4 regions of the Paenibacillus sp. NPDC058177 genome follow, and region 3 is predicted to be linked to each of the others. Evidence: riboswitches for the same ligand, from Rfam matches in the RefSeq annotation. Region 3 holds a riboswitch; each other region holds the start of a gene.
The links. A riboswitch is a leader RNA that binds a small molecule or an ion and turns the genes downstream of it on or off. The one in region 3 is predicted to bind cyclic di-GMP.
Positions count from the first base shown of each region.

Region 1: linked by a shared signal. The riboswitch ahead of ACFVU8_RS24805 (anti-repressor SinI family protein) and the one ahead of ACFVU8_RS10235 (thiamine pyrophosphate-binding protein) in region 3 are both predicted to bind cyclic di-GMP.
Region 2: linked by a shared signal. The riboswitch ahead of ACFVU8_RS25450 (glycosyl hydrolase) and the one ahead of ACFVU8_RS10235 (thiamine pyrophosphate-binding protein) in region 3 are both predicted to bind cyclic di-GMP.
Region 4: linked by a shared signal. The riboswitch ahead of ACFVU8_RS18340 (flagellar assembly protein A) and the one ahead of ACFVU8_RS10235 (thiamine pyrophosphate-binding protein) in region 3 are both predicted to bind cyclic di-GMP.

Region 1 is NZ_JBHVVB010000007.1:275,328-277,528, forward strand. Features, by position in the region: gene ACFVU8_RS24795 (TasA family protein) at 1-484, shown strand, start outside; gene ACFVU8_RS24800 (helix-turn-helix domain-containing protein) at 668-997, shown strand; gene ACFVU8_RS24805 (anti-repressor SinI family protein) at 1,105-1,257, opposite strand; cyclic di-GMP riboswitch class I at 1,285-1,369, opposite strand; gene ACFVU8_RS24810 (2-oxoglutarate dehydrogenase E1 component) at 1,887-2,201, shown strand, end outside.
Region 2 is NZ_JBHVVB010000008.1:150,033-152,233, forward strand. Features, by position in the region: gene ACFVU8_RS25450 (glycosyl hydrolase) at 1-868, opposite strand, end outside; cyclic di-GMP riboswitch class I at 879-959, opposite strand; gene ACFVU8_RS25455 (sugar phosphate nucleotidyltransferase) at 1,127-2,201, opposite strand, start outside.
Region 3 is NZ_JBHVVB010000002.1:45,047-47,247, forward strand. Features, by position in the region: gene ACFVU8_RS10230 (methyl-accepting chemotaxis protein) at 1-138, shown strand, start outside; cyclic di-GMP riboswitch class I at 707-800, shown strand; gene ACFVU8_RS10235 (thiamine pyrophosphate-binding protein) at 986-2,201, shown strand, end outside.
Region 4 is NZ_JBHVVB010000004.1:255,374-257,574, forward strand. Features, by position in the region: gene ACFVU8_RS18340 (flagellar assembly protein A) at 1-1,143, opposite strand, end outside; cyclic di-GMP riboswitch class I at 1,247-1,338, opposite strand; gene ACFVU8_RS18345 (FUSC family protein) at 1,650-2,201, opposite strand, start outside.

The DNA of each region.
Region 1 (2,201 bases), on a different contig from region 3:
CACAGCAACTTTCGCCGCTGGCACGCTGGACCTGAATACTAATCCTGAGCAAAACGTAAACCTGAGCAATCTGAAGCCAGGCGACATCGCTGTCCGCAGCTTCACTCTACAGAACAACGGCACGCTCGACATTAAGGAATTGAAGCTGGCTACAACGTATAATGTTACGGATGCTAACACTAATAATGGCTCAGAGGATCTGGGCGCACACTTTAAAGTAAAACTGCTTGATAGCAGCTATACTAGCGGCCCGATTACTGGCCATGTCGTTGGCGAAGCAACACTCAAAGATTTGCAGAACAATCCAGGCTATGATCTGGTAGCTAACGCCTTCCCAGGAGGCATCTCCGCTGCCCAATCTAAGACGCTCAAGCTAGCCTTTGAGTTCGTTGAAAACGGCCAGGATCAAAACATCTTCCAAGGAGACAGCGTAGCCGTAACCTTGACCTTCAATGCTAAGCAAGGCGTTGGCGAATTTAAATAAGCCTGTTCTTCTAAAAACTACCGGCATCTCTTAGACCTTTAACCGGGCTGGGACATGCCGGTTTTTTGCACCAGTCCCCTCCCTCTTTCTCCTCTGAACAGCAATGTATCTTTGTCCGTTTCCAGGAAATTTGTTATACTTATACAAAAAGTACGGAGGGGCGTTGTCATCGTGCCTGATAATATGGGAGGGCGCATCCATGAACTCCGGGTAGAGAAGGGCTTATCCTTATCCGAGCTTGCGGACAAGGCGGATGTAGCCAAGTCGTACCTGAGTAATGTTGAGAGAAATATCCAGTCCAACCCCTCTATCCAATTCATTGAAAAAATTGCCGATGCGCTCCAAGTATCTATTCACGTGTTGCTATATGGAGATCTCTCCGACACTGAAGAGACGCCTCTGGATTCGGAATGGTTCCGGCTCGTGCAAGAGGCAATGAGCTCTGGCATCAGCAAGCGGGAATTCAAGGAATTTCTGGATTATCAAAAATGGCGTCTTGAACAAAAGGATTAATGATTTCAGCCCTGAACGCTTCAACGCCTCAAGCACCCCATCATATAGAGAAGGGCACAGCATATGCTGTGCCCTTCTCTATATGTATCCTGTTATGATTCAAGCTGCTAAATAGCCTTCAACGCCTTCTCATTAAAGAAACGGCGAATCTCCTCCGCCTTGATGCCCGCCTTCTTGGCACTCAGCAGCAAATATACCCATTCTAAATCCAGATCGACTGTCTGCAGTTCTCCGTTGTTCCCCTGGTTGGACTTATCCAAAAAATCTCCTCCTAAGATTTCGCGTCCCCAGGCAGTCCGGCCGTCTTAGTATTTCTACCTTAGACCCGAGACTTTGTGCCCCTGTCTTTCAACAGGTTTACCCTTTACTGGATCCTTTACATGAAAGGATCTGGCTAGAAATTATATTAAAAACCTTTCTGCAATAACATTATACAAGAAATAATCGGAAAAGTGTGTCGTTTTCTGGAAACTTCTAAGGAGACAAATGTAAAAAGTTTAGCTCTTTTTGACTAATACCTGTCCAACTTGAAACCATCTGTATGAGATGTAAAATTTTTAATTTATGAATAATTCTACTAATTCATACGAACTATATAAAGTTATTAACCAAACTTCAAATCCTCTAAACAGCTTTCCCTGTCAAATCAGGGTCTATTGAATCATTTTAATAGTTCCAGCCTCTTGGGGTAATCTACTTATGGCGCTATGGCATCAATAATCAGGCTGAACCATACCGTTTTGCGATTGGATTGGACGAAAGTATGAATTGATTAAGATCACCGAAAGTAGCACAATAGAAAGGAAATGAAAACGCAACCATCACAGCTCCGAACAAGGCCCATACCAGCGCCCTGCGTTTGGAGTTCATCCGTTAGGAGGATGTATTCATGGCAGCCAAAGAGCCCTACAATGAATCTGTTTGGAGCAAATATTACGGTCCCAATCTGGGCTACATTCAAGAGAAGTATGAGCAGTTTGTGAAAGACCCCTCCTCAGTTGAAAATAATTACCGTGAACTTTTTACTGTTTATGGCCCGCCTCCCCTGGCGCCGGATGCCGAACCCGCTCCGCAGCCGATCGTTTCGGGAGATGCCGTTTGGCTTCGTAAGGCTGTCAAAGCCTCCAAGCTGATCGCTAACATTCGTATATATGGCCATTTGGCCGCCAATATTGACCCGCTGGAGCGGGATCACAACCCTATG
Region 2 (2,201 bases), on a different contig from region 3:
TCGGCTTCCCGGCTGCCAGCGCCAGCAGACTGTCATAATGGCTTTGTTTATAATCGTTCTCATATATATCCGCGGCGAGAATGTCTACTTTATCCGCCCCCGGATAGGTCAGGGCATACGGATCAGCCCAAGCATTCGGGGCATTCGGACTCCATACCCACAGCAGATTATTTAATTTATGAACGTTAACAAAACGGTCATACATAATATTCCAAAGTGCGGCGAAATTATTTTTCTTTCCCCACCAGAACCAGTCTCCGTTCATTTCGTGATACGGCCGCCATAATACGGGCACCCCTGCATCACGCAGGCTTTTCAAAGGTACAGCCACCTTATCCAGTTCGGCAATCAGGTTGTTGTACTGTACTGTCCCTGGAGTAACGTACTTGTTAAACTCCTCTTGGCTGAGACTTCTGGAGACATTGGACCAATCATAGCTGGTTCCCGGCAGGTTGGCATGGAAGGTCATGGCGACTACTCCGCCGCTTTTGTGCCAGTTGATGGCGCTGTTCACTACATTCTGGCGATACCAGGCAACCTGACTCTCATTCTGGCCACTGATGGCCCCCATCTCGTAACCGTGCAGTGCGGCATATTTACCGCTGGTGTCTTGCAGCTTAAGATTGAACTCGTCGGGACTCTCCAGGTAGTCATGCTGCCCTGCAATAATTCCTTTTCCAGATAAAGAGTACATATAATTAAGCAACTTTACAGCTTCAGGCGAGGCAGCGGGATTAACCGGAGTACCGGAGCTTGCAGCTCCTGCCGCAGACGGGACGATTCCCATTCCAAGGGGAAGGGCTGTCAGAAACAGAACAAGGGACAGGAGGGCGCGCAACAAACGATACTTACGGTAAGCTTTCAACATACATCTCCCTTTCGGTAGCCAGGCTGCCATTCTTGCGAAAGGCCCTGTGGCTTTGCGTCCCTACCTTTCGATAGGTTTGCCTTTTGTCGAATTAGAGGGTTTATTCCTCTTACCGTAAATATCGACGCTATTTAATTATTTTTTAGTGCATTTATGAAAAAAATATCATTTTTGAGTCTTTATACCTGTTTTGTAAGTTTCGCATTTGGTTAAATAGATAGTTTGTTCTATTAAATTTCCTGACATTGGAATCCGGTCCTAGGAGATAAACTGATGCAGCCCAATATCTTCCCAATTCAGGGTGATACGGATATTATCTTCCTCCACCAGTTCAGAGCCTGTCTGCACTTCAATAAACTCCACATCCGTCAAAGCCAGGATGGCATGCTTGGTGCCCTCCGGAATACGGACCACATCGCCAGCCTTCACGTTGTGCATTTTCTCATTCAGCACAATGCTGGCTTCCCCACTGATAATGGTCCAGATCTCACTGCGTTTGCGGTGCAACTGGTAGCTGATATTCTTGCCCTGTGAGATGCAAATCCGTTTGGTCAGCACCTCATTGCCCTCTTCATATTTCACATAATCAATGACACGATAATGGCCCCAGCGACGCTCCTCGTACATCGGGCGCTGATCAAACGACTTCAGCACCTCCTTGATCCGTGGGCTTTCCGCCTTATGGGTTACGAGAATACCGTCAGGACTGGCAGCGATAATTAGATCTTTCGCCCCAATGACTGTTATAGGAATATCCAGTTCATTCACGAGGCAGGTGCCTTCCGAATCAGCTGTGACAACGCCTTTGCCAACATGATTACTGCTCATCTCTTCCGTCAATGTATTCCACGTGCCGAGGTCCTTCCAGAAGCCGTCATACGGCTGAACAACAATTCGCTCTTCCTTTTCTACCACTTCGTAGTCAAAGCTAATAGAAGACAGTAGCTTATACTGCTTCTGCAGTTCCTCATAGTTGAGAGGCAGCCCCTTGCGTTGCAGAATATCCAGCAGATACCCGAGACGGAAAGCAAACACACCACAGTTCCACAGCGCATTGCGGCTGATTAGCTCCTCGGCCTGAACGCGATCCGGCTTCTCCTGGAAATGGCTTACCTGCATAAAGCCGCTCACCGCAGGCTCATCGGAGGTCGGGATGATATACCCGTATTTCTCCGAAGCATGCTCAGGCACCACACCCATGAGCGCCAAATTTGCGCCGCTCTCCTCTATCGTTTGTTCAAGCTGGGCTACAGTTTCAAAGAAAGAAGCCTCAACATAAGGGTCCACTGGCAAAATAGCCACCGTCTCAGCAGGCGATACGCCAGCTACTGTA
Region 3 (2,201 bases):
ACAGCAGCCAGCACCGAGGAAGTCTCTGCATCGATGAGTGAGCAGATCAATGCCCTCCAATCCGTTGCGGATGAGTCTGAAAAAATGACGTCAGCCGTCTTTCAGCTACAAAAAACGATTCATATTTTTAAATTTTAGAACTTGTCATAAAATTTTTATTTTTGTTCCTTTTAACACAAAACAGCCGTATAAGTTCAAACTTTCACGGCTGTTTTGTAACTTATGAAACGTTTGCATTATATCACTTTCAGACCTTTCTAGAAGTTCGTACCCACAAATAAAGTTTATCCTCTCCCCTTTCAAACACCCTACTTTTAACCCAGTTCCCTCCTGTGCAGTCCAAAAGAAATTGAGCACTTGGATTCATTGCCTTTCATGAAAAACATCATCGTAAATATAACTCCAACTAATTTCTTCAATTAATATCTAATCTTGTCCATTCAGCTGTTTTCATCTAATTTGCATTTTTACACCAATCCCTTTAATACAATCTTGCTTTTTCTCTGAATGATATGCATATTTCAGGCCTATTTTGTAACCGCATTCCATTTTGCAATGCACCCTTGGATACATTTTAAATTAAAACTAAATTCCTACTTTATTTCATATTTTTCGTCAAATTCCGAGTTCGTTTGTGTAAAATATATTGACAAAGACGAGCTAGGAATATAATGTAAAGGAAAATTATTCTTATAATTAGTTATAACATTTATATGGGCAAAATTCCTGAAAAGGAATGACGCAAAGCCATGGATCTACAGCCTCATTTTTTTGGGGGCCATGACTGCCAGGTTGCAGAGAAAACCAGGAGGATCGACTTAATTTCGCGGTCTGATTGGCGGTTTTTTGCTTCCAACCTGTGCTCCATTATTCGAGCACAGGTTTTGTTGTTTCTTTGTACCTGTTAGTATCGTTCTAAACATTTGGCGTTACCAGAACGATAATATATTTATCTTTTACTTAACCCAATTCATTTACTTGAGAGGTGTTTTTTTTGAAGACAGTCGCAGATTATATGGCGGAGGCACTACGTAACCTCGGAGTAACCCATTCATTTGGTATTATTGGTAAATCCATTTGTCCCTTAGTTCTAAAGATGGTGGATTACGGTATTGAGTTTATTCCTGGAAGACATGAATCCAGTTCCGGCTTTGAAGCCGCAGGCTATGCCCTTAAGACTGGCGGACTAGGCGTTGCTTTCGGGACATCCGGTCCCGGAGGAACGAATCTGCTTACTGCAGCGGCCCATGCCAAGGCGAATAACATTCCGGTGTTATTTATTACAGGGCATCAATCTATAAAAGAACTAGGTATTCCGCAATGTCAGGATTCTTCCTCATATCTGGCTGATCTTGCCGATATGTTTAAACCCGCTACCCTGTTCAGTAAGCTTGTAGAACGTGGCGATAACTTAAGCACCATTTTCAATCATGCTATCTCAATTGCTCTGAGCGGTAACCGTGGTCCCGTTCATCTTTGCTTGCCATTCGACGTTCAGACTGAACTTCTGGAAGAATTCCCGGTAGTTTATCCAGAGCGTGAATCGCTCGTTAGCATCTCCAATTATGACCGTGTAATCAACGCTATTAACAATGCTGAGAACCCACTGATTATTGCCGGTAAAGGTGTTAACCGTTCCGGGGCTCACAAAGAGCTGATTGAACTGGCTGAAACATTCAACATCCCTGTCGTGACTTCTCCTGGCGGCAAAGGTGCTATTCCTTGGGATCACCCGCTGTATCACGGTCCTGTCGGTGTCGGCGGATGTACACATGGCGATGACATGCTGAATCGTAGTGATTTGTATATCGTGCTGGGCTCCCGTCTGAGCGATATGACTATCTGTAATCTAAAACGCGAGAATCATCCAGAGACATTAATTCAGTTCGATAGTGACCCAACGTTTGTAGGCAAGATTCTGACCTCCAAAACTATACCGGTCACCGGGGATCTGCGTGATAATCTTGTGTATTATCTTGAACACCTGGATAGAGATTCTGTGACCAAACATAATACTCCAAGCTTTAACTATCGGGAAGAACTGCCTGAGCTTCCAGGCCTGTCCCTGGCTTCAGTTATGAGCGTGATGAGTGACTTTATTCCATACAACAACACTCTATTCGTGGATGATGGAAGCCATGGCTTTAATGCCGTTAAATGGTATAACGTTAAAAAACCGGGCAGTTTTGTGTTCGATGCCT
Region 4 (2,201 bases), on a different contig from region 3:
TACGCCATGATATCCCGAATACAGCTTGCTCTCCGTCACATCGCCCCGAATCCAAATACTTCCGGTTGCCACGATGGTCGCATTCTTCACACTTCCGTAAATATAGACATTTCCAATCGCTTCAATAATCATCTGCTCTTCCACATCGCCGTGAACAGCAACGTCCCCCGCGAATACGATATGCCCGGTCTCAGCATTGACATTCCCCAGGACCCTGTGCGCTGCAGCAATATCAAAGGTAGAGCCCTTCACTCCTGTCAGGCGGGGTCTTCCGGTACGAAGCGCCATGACCTTCACTCCAGACACAAGCTGTGTATGTTCCTTGGCGGTAAGTCGGATATCTTCAGGTGGCGTAGCAGGAAGCAGATGTCCGTACACATCATATCCGGGTACCCCTTCGATGGATGGATGCTTGATGGCTATGATGTCACCCTCCTGAACTTCGGGGATGTCCGGGTAATTCTGCCCTTCCTGTCCGCTCACGTTTCGATGAAAGATTTCGGCTGTTAGGGCTTCCTCGGAGAAAGGAATTTCGATTCGTGCATTGGTCGCGGGTTTGGGCGCAGTGCCTTCCGCTACACGGACTGGCCGTCCGGTGGGGCGGTTCAATTCCTCGTAGATTGCGGGAATATTGAGGTTCTGTGAGATGGATCTTTTATCAAAATCAGCCAGGACCTGCTCGATGCGAAGTGTAGACAGCAGGGCTTTCTTGTCCTGCTCCGCACTGACAGCGATGTTGTTCGTGGCTGCACAGTTCTTCAGGCGCCAAGCGTACTGTTCTACCCGCCGCACGGTAAGGAAGGCAGACAGCTTGTCTTCGGAGACTGTAATCTCGTACGGGGCTGATTCTTCAATCTCCCATTCCAGGCGGTCGGATGACAATACTTCTGTAGGGGTAGTAATGATCTGCCGGTTCTTCCTAAGGACTACGGGAGACACGGGAGAGACGACAGCAGGTTTGCCGCCAGATAAGGGTGAGGTGATGAAAAATTGATTGTTTTGAATAATGATGATGCCATTCTTATTGTTGGTGTCGTCCGATGGTAGAGATTGCGTAGCATCATTCAAGATGGATTCAGAGGGATCTATCGGCAAAGGCCGGGTAAGTTCTTTTACGTCATTTCGATCAGGGCGGTGCGTCATTCTGTTACCTCGCTTCTTTGTATAATCAAAGGCATCTGTACATAGAGAGTACCGTCATTCCGGTACGATAATCCGCTAGGAATATCCGCCATGCAGGCGTCTAATTGGCAGCCTGGCAACCATAAATGCAGCTTGTGCATTCTTAGGCCCATTGCTTTGCGTCCTACCCTTTCGAATAGTTTGCCTTTAAAAATGGATCAATGATGTATACTCAGCATCAGGCACTTTAATCGACTAAAATCGACAAAAAAAGAAGGCGCCGGTACGTCGTATATTTAAAATGTCGGCATTAAATCCTTTTAATTTTAGTGCTAAAGTAACGAATTGACAATAGGGAATAAATAATTTCACCCAGACCATTCACATGTAAAAGAGAGGCGTCTAAGCCGGATGGCCCGGGACGTCTCTCACAGGATCACATAATCCGTAGAAAGTGGCTATATATTCCACATTTCCTTAATTATAACGTGTAAGATGGTTTTAGTAAAATAAAAGGACTCTCCGCTTTATAACTTGTGGGAGAGTCCTTTTTTCATGTAATGAATTCCTTGGGCGATGTCTCGCTTAGCCTCGTGCGGTACCGCCGAACAGGTGGCATATTCCGCCCGTTCCACCTCATCCAGCACCCGGTTCAGGTGCGAGAAGACTGCACCAAGATCGCGCATAGCTGTCAGAGGGCAATGGCTCTGAAGCTGGGAGAAGCAAGAGAGCTGCAATTCCCGCGCATGATGCAGGGCATCCGGGAGAGAACGGGGGCGTTCGGTATCCGACAGGGTTTCTGTTCCGTACAATGCGATGCAATCGGCAGTGGCTTCCAGAGAACCGGCCATCCCTTCTGCGGCTGCATAATGCGGTGGCAGCAGGGCGATCTCATCTATAATTTCCTTCACGTAGGCATGAACAGTTTTAAGATGAGAAGTAACTGTACTAAGCCTGTTCAATTCATTTCGGCATTGGTAATGCGATAGCGTGTAATGAATTTCTTTCTGCTTCTTGCCGCTTCGCTTCAGCAGTTCACCGGCTTGTTTCGATACCGCATTGCTCTTCTCCGTACTTTG